One region of the Comamonas antarctica genome, then DNA from elsewhere that is predicted to be linked to it. Evidence: riboswitches for the same ligand, from Rfam matches in the RefSeq annotation. Region 1 holds a riboswitch; each other region holds the start of a gene.
What was found. A riboswitch is a leader RNA that binds a small molecule or an ion and turns the genes downstream of it on or off. The one in region 1 is predicted to bind cobalamin.
Positions count from the first base shown of each region.

Region 2: another riboswitch for cobalamin. It lies ahead of HUK68_RS12085 (TonB-dependent receptor); the one in region 1 lies ahead of HUK68_RS19770 (ABC transporter substrate-binding protein).
Region 3: another riboswitch for cobalamin. It lies ahead of HUK68_RS12215 (TonB-dependent receptor domain-containing protein); the one in region 1 lies ahead of HUK68_RS19770 (ABC transporter substrate-binding protein).
Region 4: another riboswitch for cobalamin. It lies ahead of HUK68_RS04400 (ferredoxin-like domain-containing protein); the one in region 1 lies ahead of HUK68_RS19770 (ABC transporter substrate-binding protein).

Region 1 covers NZ_CP054841.1:65,995-70,571, reverse strand. Annotated here, with positions in the region: cobalamin riboswitch at 1-71, opposite strand, end outside; gene HUK68_RS19775 (GNAT family N-acetyltransferase) at 108-593, opposite strand; cobalamin riboswitch at 668-895, shown strand; gene HUK68_RS19770 (ABC transporter substrate-binding protein) at 1,021-2,031, shown strand; gene HUK68_RS19765 (FecCD family ABC transporter permease) at 2,066-3,100, shown strand; partial or broken gene HUK68_RS19760 (ABC transporter ATP-binding protein) at 3,175-3,954, shown strand; gene HUK68_RS19755 (pseudoazurin) at 3,881-4,315, shown strand; gene HUK68_RS19750 (OprD family outer membrane porin) at 4,321-4,577, shown strand, end outside.
Region 2 covers NZ_CP054840.1:2,611,597-2,616,173, reverse strand. Annotated here, with positions in the region: gene HUK68_RS12100 (HTH-type transcriptional regulator ArgP) at 1-291, opposite strand, end outside; gene HUK68_RS12095 (LysE/ArgO family amino acid transporter) at 361-999, shown strand; gene HUK68_RS12090 (MetQ/NlpA family ABC transporter substrate-binding protein) at 1,057-1,845, opposite strand; cobalamin riboswitch at 2,069-2,321, shown strand; gene HUK68_RS12085 (TonB-dependent receptor) at 2,477-4,577, shown strand, end outside.
Region 3 covers NZ_CP054840.1:2,636,220-2,640,796, reverse strand. Annotated here, with positions in the region: gene HUK68_RS12230 (hypothetical protein) at 1-330, shown strand, start outside; gene HUK68_RS12225 (cell division protein ZapA) at 801-1,172, opposite strand; gene HUK68_RS12220 (DUF904 domain-containing protein) at 1,169-1,384, opposite strand; cobalamin riboswitch at 1,543-1,773, shown strand; gene HUK68_RS12215 (TonB-dependent receptor domain-containing protein) at 1,960-3,690, shown strand; gene HUK68_RS12210 (cobyrinic acid a,c-diamide synthase CobB) at 3,672-4,577, shown strand, end outside.
Region 4 covers NZ_CP054840.1:944,003-948,579, reverse strand. Annotated here, with positions in the region: gene HUK68_RS04420 (cobalt-precorrin-6A reductase) at 1-146, shown strand, start outside; gene cobJ (precorrin-3B C(17)-methyltransferase) at 151-924, opposite strand; gene cobI (precorrin-2 C(20)-methyltransferase) at 935-1,675, opposite strand; gene HUK68_RS04405 (precorrin-8X methylmutase) at 1,686-2,315, opposite strand; gene HUK68_RS04400 (ferredoxin-like domain-containing protein) at 2,299-3,519, opposite strand; cobalamin riboswitch at 3,736-3,976, opposite strand; gene HUK68_RS04395 (PepSY-associated TM helix domain-containing protein) at 4,025-4,577, opposite strand, start outside.

The sequences.
Region 1 (4,577 bases):
GAGGTCACCGGTCTTCCCGTTTCACCCCGGCCGCGACTGCGGCCCGGGACTCCTGTACGGGTGCGGCGATTATAGGAGCCGGTCGGCGATCTCCCCGGCGCAGGGCATTACAGCGCGCATTGCATATGGATGGTCTGCCATTGCGGATCGGCATCGCGGCAGAGGACCTCGAAGCCATGGCGCTGCCAGAAAGCCTCGGCGCCGGGCAGGAAGGGGTGGGTATGCAGATACAGCACCTCGATGCCCTGCGCGCGCGCCTGTTCCTTGAGCGCCGCGAACAGCGCATCGGCAATGCCGCGCCGCCGGCACGCGGGCCGCACATACAGCCGCACCACCTCCACGACGCGCCGGCCGGCAAAGTCCAGCTGCGCAAAGCGATGGTCATAGGCGCGCCAGGCAATGGTGCCGACAATGCCCAGGGCGGGCTCATGGGCGGCCAGCATCAGGCCGTGGCCCTGGGTGTAGGTGGATTCGAAGTCCCGCAGATCCGGCGCCATCGCGCAGGTGTCGAGGCGGCCGGCAAACATCTCGGCGCGGGCCTGCTGGAGGAAATCAAGGACGGGGGCGCAGGCATGAACGGTGTCGATGGGCATGGAAGAAACTCTAGGGCATCTCTATTTTGTCGGGTTCACCCCCTTCGACCGGCTCGGGGCAAACGGGTTCAGCTACATTAACCCCCACCTCCGGTTCCGCAAGGACATGCCGCCGTCAAAAAGCCGCATGAGGGAATCCAGAGCGCCCCGTCTGCAAGACCCGGGCGCCCATGCAATGGAACTGCCCCCGCAACTGTAGGCAACGAGCGGGCGCGCCACATGCCACTGAACGCAGGTTCGGGAAGGCGGCGCGCCAGCGGCGACTTGCCAGTCAGGAGACCTGCCGAGGAAGGAAATGATCATTGCCGGCGGGGTGTCCGGGAAGCGACCAATGGCTTGGACTCCGCCGTGCCGCATGCCGCGGCAGGCGCCATCGTGCATTGCTGGCTTTCGGAAAACTCCTGCCTTTTCTGGAAAGACCGACCCGATGCCGATGCCACGCCTTGCCTTGTCCCTGCTGCTGGCCGCCGCGCCCCTCGCGGCCAATGCCACCGACTACCCGCTGCGCCTGCACAACTGCGGCTACACGCTCACGTTCGACAAGGCGCCCGCATCGGCGGTGACCATCGGCCAGGCCGGCACCGAGATGCTTTATGCGCTGGGGCTGGGCGACAAGCTGGCGGGCACCGCGCTGTGGTTCAACGCCGTGCAGCCGCAGTTCAAGGCCATCAACGACAAGGTGCCGCGCCTGGCCGACAACGACCCGAGCTTCGAGGCCGTGATCGGCAAGCGCCCGGCGCTGGTGGTGTCGCAGTTCGAGTGGATGGTCGGCAAGGAGGGCGTGGTCGGCACGCGCGAGCAGTTCCATGACCTGCGCATTGCCAGCTATGCGATGCCGTCGGACTGCGAAGGCAAGAACAATCTCAGCGGCGCCGACGGCACGCGCACCGCGGCCTATGACGTCAATGCGCTCTACAAGAGCGTGCAGCAGCTGGCGCAGATCTTCGATGTCGAGCCGCGTGGCAAGGCCCTGGTCGATGAACTCAAGCAGCGCCAGGCCAGGGCCGTGGCGCAGTTGCAGGGCTCGAAGCTCAAGGACCTGACGGCCGCGCTGTGGTTTTCGAGCGCCGATCTGGCCATCGATCCGTACATGGCCGGGCAAAAGGGCGTGGCCGGCTACATGCTGCAGACGCTGGGCCTGCGCAATATCGTGGGCTCGGCCGAGGAGTGGCCCACGGTGGGCTGGGAAACCATTGCCAGGGCCAACCCGTCGATCCTGATCATCGCGCGCATGGACCGCCGCCGCTTTCCCGCCGACGACTACCGCAAGAAGCTCGAGTTCCTGAAGCAGGACCCGGTCACGCGGCATATGGACGCGGTGAAGAACGAGCGCATCGTGATCGTCGACGCCGATGCGCTGCAGGGCTCGATCCGCATGGTCGATGGCATGGAGCAGATCGCGCAGGCGGCGCTGAAGCTGCAGGCGCGGGCGCGTTGAGCAGCATCCGGTGGCCTGGCGCCGCCTCTTTCCCATGCATCCGATCGTGCGCATTCTTTTGCTGACCGGCGCCGCGCTGGCGCTGCTGGCCCTGGCCGTGCTGCTTGGCGTGGCGATTGGCGAAACCTCGATTGCCCCCGGCGTGGTCTGGCAGGTGCTGGCCAACCAGCTCGCGGGCGCCGGGTATCCGGTCGATCCCATCGACCAGGGCATTGTCTGGAACTACCGCCTCGCGCGCGCGCTGGTGGCCGCCAGCTGCGGCGCGGGCCTGGCGATCTCGGGCGTGATCCTGCAATCGCTGCTGCGCAATGCGCTGGCCGAACCCTATCTGCTGGGCATCTCCGCCGGCGCCTCGACGGGCGCGGTACTGGTGTCCGTGGCCGGGCTGGGCGCGGGCGCGATCTCCATGACCACCGGCGCCTTCTTTGGCGCCGTGTGCGCGTTCGCGCTGGTGGCGCTGCTCGCGCATGCGGCCGGCAGCGGCGGCCTGCGCAATGGCGCGCAGATCGTGCTGGCCGGCATCGCGGGCTCGCAGCTGTTCAATGCATTGACCTCGCTGATCATCACCAAGTCGGGCAGCGCCGAACAGGCGCGCGGCATCATGTTCTGGCTGCTGGGCAACCTGAGCGGCGTGCGCTGGAGCGATACGCTGCTCACGGCGGCGGTGGCCGTGGCGGGCCTGGCGGTCTGCCTGTGGCATGCGCGCGCGCTCGATGCGTTCACCTTCGGCAGCGAATCCGCGGCCGCGCTGGGCGTGCCGGTGCGGCGCGTGCAGCTGGTGCTGCTGCTGGCCGCGGCGCTGATCACGGCGGTGATGGTGTCCATCGTCGGCGCGATCGGTTTTGTCGGGCTGGTGATTCCGCATGCCGCGCGCTTTCTGGTCGGCGTGCGCCACCGCCGGCTGATTCCGGCCAGCGCCTTGATCGGTGCGATCTTCCTGATTGCCGCCGATGTGATCTCGCGCACCTTGCTTCCAGGCCAGGTGCTGCCGATCGGCGTCATCACCGCGCTGGTGGGCGCGCCGGTGTTTGCCGCCATCCTGCTCAAGGGCCGCGGAGGCCGCACATGAGCGCGCCCGCGGCATTGCAGGCGCGCGGCCTGGGCTGGGCCACGCGCGGCGCGCGCATCGTCGAAGGCGTGGATCTCGAAGTGCGGCCCGGCGAGATGCTGGGGCTGATCGGGCCCAATGGCTCGGGCAAGTCCACGCTGCTGCGGCTGCTGGCGGGCATCCTCGCGCCCAGCGCAGGCGAAGTGCTGCTCGATGGCCAGCCCATGTGTGCACTGCCACGGCGTGCGCTTGCGCGCCGGCTGGCGTTTGTCGCGCAGCTGGCCGATACGCAGGATGCCATCGAGGTCCGGGATGCGGTGGAGCTGGGCCGCACGCCCTGGCTGTCGGCGCTGCAGCCCTTGTCGGCCGCGGACCGCGCGGCCGTCGATGCCGCGCTGGCCGCGGTGGGCCTGCAGCACAAGCGGCGCAGCGCCTGGAACACGCTGTCGGGCGGCGAACGCCAGCGCGTGCACATCGCGCGCGCGCTGGCCCAGCAGCCCGGCGTGCTGCTGCTTGACGAGCCGACCAACCACCTCGACATTCACCAGCAGCTGTCGCTGATGCAGCTGGTGCGCAGCCTGCCCGTCACCAAGCTGGTGGCACTGCACGATTTGAACCAGGCGCTGGCCTGCGACCGGCTGGCCGTGCTCAGCGCCGGGCAGATCGTGGCCCGGGGCACGCCGCAGCAAATCCTCACGCCGGCGCTGCTGCGCGACGTTTTCCAGGTGCAGGCGACTGCATTGATCGATCCCGCCGACGGCACCCCGGTGCTACGTTTCAAACCCCTTGATTGCCTTTCGCATGAACCACAAGATGCTTGCCGGCCTGTGCCTGGCGCTGACCGTCGCCCCGCTGGCCTGGGCCGAAAACTTTGAAGTGAGGATGCTCAACCGCGGCAGCCAGGGCGCCATGGTCTACGAGCCCGAGTTCATCCAGCTCGAGCCCGGGGACCGGATCAAGTTCCTGGCCAGCAGCAGCGGCCACGACGCTGTGTCGATCGACGGCATGCTGCCCGCGGGGGCGCAGCCCTTCAAGGGCCGGATCAATGAAGAGATCGAAGTGGCGTTCACCGAGCCGGGCCTCTACGGCATCAAATGCCTGCCGCACTACGCAATGGGCATGGTGATGCTGGTGCAGGTCGGCGCTGCGCCGCTGTCCACGCTGAAGATCCCCGCCGACGCGCCCGAGCGCGCGCAAAAGCGCTTTCAGGACATTGCCGCGCGCGCCGCGCGCTGAACACCATGGCACTGAAGCGATATTCCCTGGGCGCGGGCAGCGCCGCGTTGCTGTGCCTTTGCGGTCCGGTGCTGGCGGGCGCACAGGATACGGCCACCGGTCTCATCGAAGGCGCGCAGCTGCAGATGCAAAACCGCCTGGTCTACGAGCAGCTCGACTACCGCCACGGCAGCAGTTTTCGCGCCACCAATGGCGCGCGCGGCAAGACCCGGGCACGCGAGTCGGGCTACGGGCTGATGCTGAACTTGCAGTCGGGCTATAC
Region 2 (4,577 bases), on a different replicon from region 1:
CTTGAGCGTGGGCGGCATGGACTGGCCTTCGGCCACCAGCGCGGGATTGGTGCGGCGCAATTCGTTTTCCAGCAGCGCCACCTGCTCCACATGCAGGCACAGCCGGCGCCCGGCTTCGGTGCCGGTGCAGGGCTGGCCGCGCAGCACCAGCACCTGTCCCACGCGCTCCTCGAGCAGCTTGATGCGCTGCGAGACCGCCGAGGGCGTGATGTGCAGCTTGCGCGCGGCGCGCTCGAAGCTGCCTTCGCGCACCACGGCGGCAAGCGCTTCGAGTCCGGAATAGTCGAGCATTAGTTTGTCTCAAGTGGTTGCAATTAGTTTAATTTTACTTAATTTCTGCCGGGATCGACAATTTCCCTTATGTGGACAAACCTGATCTCCTCTTCCTGGATTGCCGGCTTCACGGTGTGCCTGTCGCTGCTCATCTCCATCGGCGCGCAAAACCTCTATGTGCTGCGCCAGGCGGTGCAGGGCCGGCATGTGCGGGCCTGCGTCGCATGGTGCGTGCTCAGCGATGCCTTGCTGATCGGCATTGGCGTGGCCGGCATGGCGCAACTGCTGGCAAGCATGCCCGGGCTGTCGTTCTGGCTGTCCGCGGGCGGGGCGCTGTTTCTGCTGTGCTATGGGCTCTATGCGCTGTGGCGCGTGGCCTATGCGCCCGATGTGGCCATCCAGGAGCCGCAGGCGGCGCAGCGCGGGCTGGTCGGCGTGCTTGGCACGCTGGTCGTGATCACGCTGTTCAATCCGCATGTCTATCTGGACACCGTGCTGCTGGTAGGCAGCATCGGTGCGCGCCAGGACGGTGCGCTCAAGGCGGTATTCGTGGCCGGCGCGGCCAGCGCCAGCCTGCTGTGGTTCCTGCTGCTGGCCAGCGCGGGCCGGCGCCTGCAGCAGGTGTTCGCGCACCCGCTGCCCTGGCGCGTGCTCGATGCACTGACGGGCGTGATGATGCTCGCGCTGTCATGGTGGATCTGGAGCGGGATCGAGACCGCGGCGTGAACTCCGCGCCATGAAAAAAGCGCTGCCGGGGCAGCGCTTTTCGTGCGGTCAGAAGGTTCAGAACGCGGGAACGACCGCGCCCTGGTACTTGTCCGCGAGGAACTTCTTCACATCGTCGGAATGCAGCGCCTGGATCAGCTTGGCGATCGCCGGGTCGTTGGCGCGGTCCTTGCGCGCGGCGACGATGTTGGCGTAGGGCGAATCCTTGCCTTCGATGAACAGCGCATCCTTGGTCGGGTTGAGCTTGGCTTCGATCGCGTAGTTGGTGTTGATCAGCGCCAGGTCCACATCGGCCAGCGCGCGCGGCAGCAGCGGGGCCTCGAGTTCGCGGAACTTGAGCTTCTTCGGGTTCTTCACCACGTCCAGCGGCGTGGGGGTCAGGCTCTTCGGGTCCTTGAGCTCGATCAAGCCCTGCTTGGCCAGCAGCAGCAGCGCGCGGCCGCCATTCGACGGGTCATTCGGGATGGCCACGGTCGCGCCGTCCTTGAGGTCCTTGACGTTCTTGACCTTGCGCGAATAGGCGCCGAAGGGCTCGACATGGATCTTGCCGTTCGGCACGGCCACGAGCGAGCTCTTGCGGTCCTTGTTGTAGCTGTCGAGGTAGGGCTGGTGCTGGAAGAAGTTCGCGTCCAGCTGCTTGTCCTCGACGGCGGCATTGGGCTGCACATAGTCGCTGAATTCGCGCACCTGCAGTTCGACCCCTTGCTTTTGCAATGCCGGCTTGACGTGGTTCAGGATCTCGGCGTGCGGCACGGCGGTGGCTGCCACCTTGAGCACCACATCGGCGGCATTGGCGGTGAGCGCCAGGGTGGCAAGAGCAATCGCGGAAAGGGTTTTCTTCAGCATGACAAAGGCTTTCTTCGGGAAGTTGCAATGGCGCTCTGCGCCGTAACTTGTGGCGCGCAGCCCGTAGTTTAGTGGGATGCGCCACAGTCCAACGGCAAAAACAGCATTCTGGTTATAAGAATGTGGTTTTTTATGCAATCCAGGCGTTTCCATCCTGTCGTCTGCCGCGATTTCGTCCTGGGCGAAAGTGTGTCTTTCCGTGATAATCGCGGCCAGGCGCCAGAAGGCGCCCAGATCCAGAGGTGCCCTGTTTCAGGGTTCAACGATAAGCAGGTGCGCCTGGCCGTCCGGCCGGCAATTCCTGCGCTGCCCCCGCAACGGTAGGCGAAATCTCAGGTCCTCACGCTGGTCGCAGCCGACCGGCAGTCACTGCGTGCCCTGGCGCGTGGGAAGGCGAGGGCTGAGCCGCAGTGCTGTCAATCGACAGCCCGCGGCGTTTCGCAAGCCCGGATGCCGGCCTTTGCGATCGCTTCGGACGCCGCGGGAGTGCGCATGTCTGGGCAGGCATGCTGGCTTGGGTGCGCGCAGGGGCGCGGCCCGCTTGTGCCTGCGTTCTTGCAAGCGTGCTGCCGCGGTGGTTTTTGGTCCCTGGGCTTCGCGGGTGAGCGAAGCCGCGCCTTGAAATCATCCCATGCAATCCTACCGATCGCGGCCGGCACGTGGCCGCGCCGCCCGCTCATTCTCTCTTTCGCCCGCCATCGCGCTGAGCCTGCTGGCCGGCGCCGCCCAGGCCGCCGCGCCTCAGGCGGCCGCGCTGGGCGAGGTGTTCGTCACCGCCACCGCGCGTCCCGAAGAGCGCTCGCGCATTGCCGCCACCACCCAGACCATCGAGCGCGCCGATATCGAGCGTTCGTCGGCGCAATCGGTCACCGACCTGTTGGCCGAGCATGCGGTGGGCTTTCTCAGTGAATGGACCGCCGCGCAGACCTCGATGAACCTGCGCGGCGCGGCCACCGACGGCCAGGGCCGCGACTACCGCGGCCAGGTTGCGGTCTTGCTCAACGGCCGGCGCGCGGGCACGGCCAACCTGTCGAAACTGAGCCTGTCGGATGTGGAGCGCATCGAGATCGTGCGCGGCCCGGGCTCGGTGGTCTATGGCAGCCAGAACATGGGCGGCGTGATCAATATCATCCTGCGCACCGGCGCCAGTGGCGGCGGCAATCGCGCATCGGTGGCCGGCGGCAGTGCCGGGCTGTGGCGCGCGGACGCGCAGCTCGGCGGCGCCGACGAGCGCTGGGACTGGTATCTGGGCGCCAACCTCGGCGGGCGCGACGACTACAGCTCGGGCAGCGGCGGCGGCGAACTGAAGAACACCAGCTACAAGCGCCGCGGCGCGGCCGGCGCGCTGGGCTGGCAACTGGCCGACCTGCACCGCATCGAGCTGCAGCTGCGCACGGACGGCATCTACAACGCTGGTTTCCGCGGCTCGGGCGCCAACATCTACAGCCGCGACAACCGCGACAACCGCTCGGCCGACCTGCGCTACGAAGGCGGCCTGCCCGGCGGGCGCGTGAGCTGGCTGGCGCATCTCTACACCTTCGAGGACGTGGATGAATTCAACTGGGCCTCGCCGGTGATCAGGTCGGGCACGGCGGCCGTGCCCGGCACCGCGCGCGACTACAACCTGCGCAAGCTCGACGCGGCCGGCCTGCGGCTGCAGCCGCGACTGCGCCTGTCCGACACGAACGACCTGCTGCTGGGCTTCGACTATGAAAAGAACCGGCTGCGCTCCGAGCGCGAGCGCGTGGCCATGCCCGGCGGACCCGCGGGCCAGGTCGCGCCCTATGACAACAACCAGACCGAGCACACGCATGCGCTGTATCTCGAGGATGCGCAGACCTTTCTCGACAACCGCCTGACGCTGCGCGCCGGCGTGCGCAAGACCTGGGGCGAGACGCGCTTCGACCAGACGCCCAATGTGGCGGCGGCGCTGACCACGGCGCGCGACTACGACCAGACCACCTGGTCGACCGGCGCGACCTGGAAGGTCAATGACGCCTGGGCGCTGCGCGCCAGTGCCTCGACCGGTTTTCGCGCGCCGACGGCCAGCGAACTGTCGGCCGATTTCACGGCCGTGGGCGGCGGGCGCAGCTTCGGCAACCCGAACCTGAAGCCGGAATCAAGCCGCCAGTTCGAAGTCGGCACCACGCTGCGCCAGGCGGCGTGGCGCGTCGATGCCGCGCTGTTCCAGAACACGATCTCCGACCGCATCATCACCGTCTCGCGCGGCCCGAGCACCAATACCTCGGACTACGCCAACAACGCCGCCGACATCGTGGCGCGCGGGCTCGAACTGAGCGCCAACGGCGATCTTGGCCGACTGGCGGGCGGCGCCACGCTCAGCGCGTTCGGCAATGGCTACTACCACTTCACGATGAAGGACCAGGGCGCGGCGGCTTCTGCCAACACCGACCGCGTGCAGCGCATGTACCAGTACGAGGCCGCGGCCGGCCTGCGCCTGGCACGTGGCGCGGACCGCAATGCCGGCGACTGGAGCGCGCAGCTCACGGCGCTGCTGCGCGGGCCGATGTGGTACGACACCGAGGAAAACCTGCTGATCCCGCAAGGCGAGCCGAGCAGCACGTTCATCCACCGCAAGGGCGCGTTCACGGTATGGAACCTGCGCGGCGAGTACCGCCTGAGCCGCGGCGTGAAGCTGTTCGCGGGCATCAACAACCTGTTCGACCTGAACCGCCATCCGATCTTCATTGCATTGGACCAGCGGCCCTGCA
Region 3 (4,577 bases), on a different replicon from region 1:
CACAATGTCGCCAAGGCCAAGGCCGATGCCGACTACGACGTCGCCAAGGAAAAGTGTGACGACCTGAAGGGCAACCCCAAGGACGTCTGCGTCAAGGACGCCAAGGCCGCCCATGTGAAGGCTCTCGAAGCCGCCAAGGTCTCCGAGGCGCGCAACGAAAGCAACGTCTCTGGCACCAAGCGCGCCGCCGATGTCTCCGAAGCCCGCAAGGACGCCAACGAGAACGTGCGCGAAGCCGAGTACAAGGCAGCCCGCGAGCGCTGCGATGCCCTGAGCGGCGACGTCAAGGACAAGTGCGTGGCCGATGCCAAGCGTATCCACGGCCAGTGAGTGGATGAGCAGGCCCGGGCCGCTCGCGGCCCAGGGCTGACAGCCTGATTTCAGGCGCAAAAGCCGCAGTTTCCTTCGCCGGGAACTGCGGCTTTTTGTCGCGCCTGACTTGCATCGCAGGCAAAAAAAAGTCCGCAACAAGCGGACTTTTCAAAACAACGGATTTCCAGAAGCAGGCTTTGAAAGCAGCGGCTCTCCAGAAAAGAACTCCGCGGAGCAACGGCCCTGCGGGCCGTCATTCATGTTGGTGTCTGCAAATTCCACCAGACCGGCATCCTGAACCGGGGTTCAGGTGGGCAAGGGCAGCTTGACGTTGGGTTCATCTGACGCGAGACGATCACGCTCACCAAGCGATGTACCAAGCCCGGGCTCAATGAGCATTGGTTCAAGGAAATATAAAGCCCAGCAGATTTGCAGACGTCTTCATTGTAATCTGGATGGTCCGACCCCACTGCTGGAGGCGCAAATTTTTACAGCAGTTGCGCGTCGGCTTCAAGCGCCTGATCGAGGCGCTCGAGCAGGGCCACGATGCGTTGCGCATCGGCCTGCTGCTGGATCATTGCCGCCTGGGCCCAGGCTTCGTCTTCCGCGCTGGTTTCAGGCACGGGTTCAGGTTCGGCAGCCGCGGGCGCGGGTCTGCGCTCCAGCGTCACGATGTCGAAGGCCATGTTGAGCGCAGCCAGCACGGCCACGCGTTCGCGCGAGCGCACCTTGCCGGCGTCGCGGATGCGGCCCATGGTGTCGTTGACACGGTCCACCGCTTCAAGCAGCCGCTCCTCGTGGCCCTCGGGGCAGCTCAGCAGGTAGTTCTGGTGCAGGATCTGGACATCGAGCTGCTTCATGCGCCGGCCCCTTCGTTGCTGGGCAGGCGCTCGATCAACGCATCGACGCGGGCCCGCGCCGCGCTCAGCCGCGAACGCAGCGAATCGCGCTCCTGGGTCAAGGCTGCAACCTGCTCGGCAAGCAGGGCGTTGGTGCGCTGGAGCTCCTCGTGGCGCAACAAAAGTCGCTCCACGCGGTCGGAGATAAGGTCGAGGGGTGACGGGGCAGACATAGACGGACCGATTGTAGAACCTGTAGCCCTGGATGAACGTAAGAAACAGTAGCACAGGGAGTGGTTCCATGCGCGTTTTCTCCGTTGTCCTACAAGCATCCCATCCCAGTGTGCCCAGTACGAGCCCGGGTGTGCGAAACCCCGTGCGGCAGGGCGCGGCTACAATGGCCGCCGTTGGTGCTCATGTGCCTGGTTCGCAGGCACGCAGTTCAACGGGAAGCAGGGAGGAATGCGCGCCCGCGTTCCGTGCCTGCGCTGCCCCCGCAACGGTCAGCGGATGAGTGTTTCCAATGCTCGCCTCTTCTTCACTGCCACTGGCCTTGCGCTGGGAAGGCCTGCAAGAGTGTGCTCCGCCCAGCCCGGATACCGGCCAACGAGGTGTGGCCCGCCGTCGCCTGCGACGCGGACCGCTTTAAACCCATTTGCCGACGGGGAGGTCGGCGCCGGGTGGCTTCATGTTGATTTTCATGCTTCACGCTTTTTCCGGCACGGCAGCGCCTCTGGCTGCGTGCAGCTGCGCCCTGGCGCTTGCCATCGCCTGTTCGGGCACGCAGGCCTGGGGTGAGGTTCCGGCCATGACCGAAACCGTGGTCACGGCCGCACGCGCGCCGCAGTCCGCCGAGCAACTGCTGGCCGACCTGTCGGTGATCGACCGCGCGACCATCGAGGCCAGTGGCGCCACCGGGGTCGCCGATCTGCTGGTGCGCGTGCCAGGCATACAGATGGTGCGCAATGGCGGCATCGGCAACACCACCAGCCTGATGCTGCGCGGCGCCGACACGGCCTATACCGCGGTTTATATCGACGGCGTGCGCTTTTCCTCGCAAAGCGGCAGCGGCGGCCCGAGCTGGGAAAGCATTCCGCTGGCCATGATCGATCGCATCGAAGTGCTGCGCGGACCCGCGGCCGCGATCTACGGCTCCGATGCGATGGGCGGCGTGGTGCAGATCTTCACGCGCCGTGGCGAGCAGGCACCGACAGGGTCCTTGTCGCTGGGTCTGGGCTCGAACGGCACGCGGCGCGCTCAAGCCGGCATCAGCGGCGTGCATCAGGCCTGGGACTATGCGCTGGATATCGCCAGCGAGCGCAGCGACGGATTCGACGTGCGCCCCAGCCGCAACCCTGACCGCGACGGCTATGACAGCCTGTCGGGCGCGGCCCGCCTGGGCTGGCGCATCGATGCGCGCCACCGGCTGAGTGCTTCGCTGCTGGCCAGCGACATGGATGCGGCCTACGACAACAGTCCGCGGCTTGGCGTGGATGACCGCGCAAAGCACCGCATGCATGCTGCGGGCCTGGACTGGAGCGCGCAGTGGAGCGAGCGCTGGAGCAGCCAGCTGGCGCTGAACACGTCGGAAGACCGGTATGAAACCACGCCCACGCCCTATCTGACCACCACGCAGCTGCGCGGCTTGTCGTGGCAGAACCAGTGGCGCCTGGGCGCCCAGAGCCTCTCGGCCACGCTGGAGCGGCGCGAAGACGCGCTGCAGAATGCGCCCATCGACCGCAAGCGCGCGCAGAACGCGCTCGCACTCGGCTACCAGTGGCATGCGGGCGCGCAGCACCTCCAGGCCCAGCTGCGGCATGACGATGACAGCGAGTTCGGCGGCAAGAACACCGGCAGCCTGAGCTATGGCTACGATCTCACGCCGCGGTGGCGTGCGACGGCGACGGCGGCAACGGCGTTTCGCGCGCCGACGCTCTTCCAGCGTTTCAGCAGTTACGGCAGCGCCGCGCTGACCCCGGAAAACGGCCGCAACCTGGAACTGGGCCTGCGTTACCAGGCCGGGCGCGACGCGTTTTCCGCCACCGCGTATCGCAACCGCATCAGCGACCAGGTATCGTTCCAGACCGGTGCGCGCGGCTGTGCGAGTTCGCAAGGCTGCTATGTCAGTGTCGCCCAGGCCGAATACCAGGGCGTGACGCTGGCCGGTTCCACCCATGCCGCCGGCACACGCTGGCATGCGTCGCTGGACTTCAACGCGGCGCGCGATGGCGCCACCGGCCTGTACCTGGCGCGCCGCCCGCGCCAGTTCGGCACGCTGGGCGCAAGCCGCAGCATTGCCGGCTGGCAGTGGGCTGCCGATGTGCAGTGGAGCGCGCGCCGTTACGACGATGCCGCCAACACCCGCGTGCTGGGCGGGTATGCGCTGTGGAATCTTTCGGCCACGCGGCAGCTGGCGCGCGACTGGAAGCTGCTGGCGCGCCTGGACAATGCATTCGACAAGTATTACGAAACCGCTGCCACCTACGCCACCGAAGGCCGGCGCTTCTTCATGAGCCTGCAATGGACTTCCACGCCTTGAATTCCATACGCTGCCCGGCGCTGCTGATCACCGCACCGGCCTCGGGCCAGGGCAAGACCACGCTCACGGCCGCGCTGGCGCGGCTGCACGCGCGCGCCGGCCGGCGCGTGCAGGTGTTCAAATGCGGGCCCGACTATCTCGACCCGCATTGGCATCAGCTGGCCAGCGGCGCGCCGGTGCATTCGCTGGACCTGTGGATGACGGGCGAAGCGGACGTGCGTGCGCGGCTGCATGCGGCGGCGTTGCGCGCCGACCTGATATTGATCGAGGGCGTGATGGGCCTGTTCGACGGCCAGCCAAGCGCCGCCGACCTGGCGCGGCTGCTGGATATTCCCGTGCTCGCGGTGATCGACGCCTCGGGCATGTCGGCCACGCTGGGCGCGGTGGCTTTCGGCCTGCAGCACTTCCAGCCTGGATTGCGCTGGGCCGGCGTGCTGGCCAACCGTGTGGCCAGCGCGCGCCATGCGCAGCTGCTGCAGGGCGGAGTACACGCCGACAGCCGCTGGCTGGGCGCGGTGCAGCGCATCGCCGCCGATGCGGGCACGGCCGCGCTGCTGCCGCAACGCCATCTGGGGCTGGTCGCGGCGCAGGAACTCGGTGACGGCCTGCAGCGGCTCGACGCGGCCGCCGATGCGCTGGCGCAGACGCCGCTGGGCCAGCGCAGCTGGGAGGACTGGCAGGAATGGAGCGTGTCATTTGCACCGCCCGCCCCAGCGTCGGCAGCGGCTGATGCGCCCGAAGCAATGGGGCCGTGGCTTGCGGGCCGCACCATTGCCGTGGCGCGCGACGCGGCCTTCAGTTTCATCTATCCCGCCAACCTCGACTGCCTGCAGGCCATGGGCGCGCAGCTGCGCTTTTTCTCGCCGCTCGCCGGCGAGCGGCTGCCC
Region 4 (4,577 bases), on a different replicon from region 1:
CCGGCGGTGCGGACACCTACGCCAAGATCGAGGCCGCGCGCGAACTGGGCATTCCGGTGCTCATGGTGGACCGTCCGCAGCTGCCCCCGCGCCGGCGCTGCGAAACGCCGCAGCAGGCCGTGGAGTGGCTCGCCAGCCAGCATTGAGGGCTCATGCATGGGGATAGCTGCGCGGCGTGTAGACATGCCGGCCCACCTGGCGCGTGAGCCGGTTGCCGACAATGACCAGGGTGCGCATGTCGGCCATGTCCGCCGTGGCCTCGGCCAGCGCCACGACCCGCAGCGTCTCGTCGGGGCGGCTCACATTGCGCGCCAGGCAGATCAATCGCGCGGGCTCGCATTCCTCCCTCAAGACCCGCAGCGCGCGCGCGAAGCCTTCGGGCCGCGATGTCGAACACGGGTTGTAGAACGCCATGGCGAAATCCGCCTGCGCCGCCAGCCGGATGCGGCGCTCGATCACGGCCGCGGGCTTGAGATTGTCGGACAGGTTGATGCAGCAGAAGTCATGGCCCAGCGGCGCGCCCAGGCGCGCGGCCGCGGCGAGCATGGCGGTGATGCCGGGCTGCACCTCGACGTCCACCGCGGCCCAGCGCTGCGCCTGCTCGGGCGTGGCCCCGTCGAGCGCCTCGAACACCGCGCTGGCCATCGCGAACACGCCCGGGTCGCCCGACGACAGCATCAGCACCTGGCGCCCCTGCGCGGCCAGCTCCAGCGCCTGGCGCGCGCGCGCCAGTTCCTCGCGGTTGTCGCTGGCATGCAGCTGCAGATGGCCCAGGCCCTGCAGCCGCTCGATGTACGGGAAATAGCCAAACGCATCGCTGGCCGCGGCAATCGTGGCGCGCACCTGGTCGGTCACGAGCGCATCGCTGCCCGGGCCCAGGCCGACCACCGACAGGCGGCCCGGCAGTGGAGTGGAGGCGTTCATGCGCTGCCCCTCACATGTCATTGGCCGGGCGGCGGCCCTGGCCGTGCACGATCACGATGGAAAAATACGGGCAGCGCTCGGGCGCGTCGCGCAAGGGCATGACCTGCTGGTCGGCCATGGTGCCGTTGATCACCAGCCAGCCCTGGTCGAGCTTGCCCTGCTGCGCCAGCAGCGCGCGGATGCGGCCCAGGTGCCGGCCCACCTTCATGATGACCAGCGCATCGGAGCGCGCCATGTGCTCGCGCAGCGGCGCATCGGGCAGCGTCGCGGGCAGCACGCTCAGCACATCGTCGCCCCAGGTGATGGGAATGCCCGTCGCATGCCAGCAGCCGACCATGCCGGGAATGCCGGCCAGCACCTCGACCGGCACCTGGCCCGCCTGGCGCAGGCGCACGTAGAGGTGCATGAACGAGCCGTAGAGAAACGGATCGCCCTCGCACAGCACGATCACGTCCTCGCTGCGCGTGAGCTCGGTCAGGCGCGCCTGCCAGTCGAGATAGAAATCCGACAGCTGCGCGATGTAGCGCGGGTCGTCGTGCGCAATCTCGGTCGTGAGCGGGTACTCCATCGGGTACTCGGTCACCTCGGCATGCAGCATGCCATTGACCAGCGAGCGCGCCTTGCCCGGGTGGCCGCGCTTGCGGAAATACGCCACATGGCGCGCGCTGCGCAGCAGGCGGTCGGCCTTCACGCTCATCAGTTCCGGATCGCCCGGGCCCAGCCCGACGCAGATGATCTTCCCGCGGTTCATTGGCGGCCCTTCATTCGACCGGCGTGGCCAGCGCGTTGACCGCGGCCACGGTGATGGCCGAGCCGCCCAGCCGGCCCTGCACGATGGCAAACGGAATCCTCCCCCAGGCACGCAGCGCGTCCTTGGACTCGGCCGCGCCGACGAAACCTACCGGGCAGCCGATGATGGCCGCGGGGCGCGGGCAGGCCGGATCCTCGAGCATGTTCAGCAGATGGAACAAGGCCGTGGGCGCGTTGCCGATGGCCACTACCGCGCCATCGAGATGCGCGCGCCACAGCTCCAGCGCCGCGGCGCTGCGCGTGTTGCCCATTTCCGCTGCGAGTGCCGGTACCCGCGCGTCGTTCAGGGTGCAGACGATGGCGTTGTCGGCCGGCAGGCGCTTGCGCGTGATGCCTTCGCTGACCATGCGCGCATCGCACAGGATGGGCGCGCCGCGCTGCAGCGCGGCTTCGGCGGCCTGGGCGAAGTCGGGCGAGAAATGGATGTGCGCGGCGAGCTCCACCATGCCCGCGGCATGGATCATGCGGCAGGCAACGCGCTCCTCGAGCGGCGTGAAACGCGCCAGATCGGCCTCGCGGCGGATGATGCTGAAGGATTGCCGGTAGATCTCGTCCCCGTGCTTTTCATAGGTATAGGTCATGTAGCCGTCTTGTTATCTGTGCTGGCGCCTCGGTTGCAGCCAGGGAGTGAATCGGGGTGCCGGGGGCATCGGCGCGGCAGATATGCAGCAGCGGCTGGCCCGTGGCGCCGCGGCTTGCCACCACCACCGCGGCGGCATCGGCCGACAGCGCACAGCACTTGGCGCAGCCGCTCACATGCAGATGCCGGTGCGGCGGCACTGCGCCGGCCAGCGCCAGCGCCAGCGTCTGCGCCGGCACATGGCCCTGGGCGCAGCGCGGCGCGCCGGTGCAGGCGGACACCCGCAGGCGCGCGTCGGCGGGTTCGATGATCCAGTGCACGGCGTCGAGCGCGGGCGGCGCTTCGCCTTCAAGCAGCAGCGAGCGCCAGGGCGTGACGCGGATCTCGGCAGCCGGCGACAACTGCGTTGCCAGTGCCAGCAAAGCCGCGGCATCGATGCGGCCCAGCGGCGCGCCGATCAGCGTGCCATGGCCTGGCAGCGGGCCGGGGCCAAGCGGCTCGGCCGGGCGGATGGACCATGGCTGCGCGGGCGGCAATGGCGGCGCGCGATGCGCGGGCAGGCCGCGCAGGCGCGTGGGCGCGGGCGCCAAGCCCGCCCGTTCACGCGCAAACCAGAGCGCGATCCCCATCGCGGCGTCCACGGCCGCATCGGCAGACGCAAAACCATGCCAATGCGCCGCATCGGCCAGCGCCAGTCCATAGCCACCGTCGGCCACCCACAGCTGCAGGTCCGCACCGATGGCGCGCATGCGCCGCGCCGGGTCATCGACCAGCAGGCCGAACTTGCTGGGCAGCGCCGCCAGGCGCTGGCGCGCCAGCGCCTGCGGGTTCAGGCAGGCGAGGACCGCTGCGGACAACTGCCGCGCCAAGGCGTGGGTCGCATCGCCCGCCTGGTACAGCGGCGTGCAATGCACCGCAGGCGCGAGATCCGCATCGGCATCGGCCGGCACCAGTGCGGCCTCGATCAGATGCCGGCGCAAGGCATGCACCTGCGCCTCGTCCACGCCGCGCAGCTGCACATTGCCCAGCCGCGTCAGTTCGATTGCGGGATGGGCATGCGCCAGCGCCAGCTGCGCCAGCACGCGCCACTGCGCCGCGCTGATCGCCGCGCAATGCGGGCGCACGCGCAATATCCAGCCGTCCTGCGCGCGCATCGGCTGCCATGCGGTCGGGCACCAGCCCTGCACCTGGATCGGATCAGCCATGGGAGCGTGCCCGCGATGGCTGCGCCAAGCCATGCGGCAGCCCGCCGCGGGTGCGGCTTTCCCCTGCCCTCGCGGACAGATAGCGCGTTGCTTGCTGCATGCCAATCCATGGTCAGTCCGGCCGATTCCCGGGCCGGATGAATGCGTCGTGCAGAGGGGTGGGACAGGCCGGGCGGCTGCGGGCGCAGCCATCCACCAGGCCGCTGCACTCCCGCTGCGCCTTGTTCACACCAGGCCGGTCTCCGGACTCGCAGAGCTCGCCATTCCAGGGGCGAAGCCCGGATACGCCTTCCCGCTTGCGCAGTGGCCGCCGCTTCCGTGTGGAAGGGCTTGCATCCGGACTCTCTGATTACCGTTGCGGGTGCAGTGCAGGACTGGTGGCGGAGCCACGCACCTGCTTCCCGTTTCATTCCAGGCGCGAAGCGCCAGGGAACACCTGTGATCGGGGCGGATTTTACGCCATGGCGCCAGCGCGCCATGCCTGCGGCGCGAGGCGCCCTGCAGGCTACGCCTGCAAGCGCAACTGGCGCACCCTGCGGGCGCGGCGCTTGCGCACCCAGATCACCAGCCCGGTCACACTCAAAGCGGCGACGAAGACGCCCATGAACGACATCAGTACCCGCCCCGGCGTGCCCAGTATCCGGCCCGAGTGCAGCGGCAGCTGGAGCTGCATGAAGACATCGCCCATGGAGCCCTGGCCCGGCACCTTGTCGCCGACCACGGCACCGGTGTCGCCGTCGAGGTAAAGGACCTCGTTGCCGATGCCGTCGTCATCCCGGTCGTTTTGCGGCGTGAAGAACGCCACGCCGTAGATGCCGAAGCGCTGTGCATAGAAAATGGACCCAGCCGGAGCGCTCCAGCCGCGGCGCCGGCCCTCGGCCTCGGCCAGCGCAATGGCCTGGCTTCGGTCCAGCCGCGGATCGGCCAGCTCCCGCGCGCGGCTGCCCTCGCGCAACTGGAATGGCGAGGGAGCAAGCGGCGAAAGCGCCGACACCAGGGGCCGCATCACCTGGGTTGCCAGGTTCAGCGACACCGAGGTCACGGCCAGCATCAGCAGC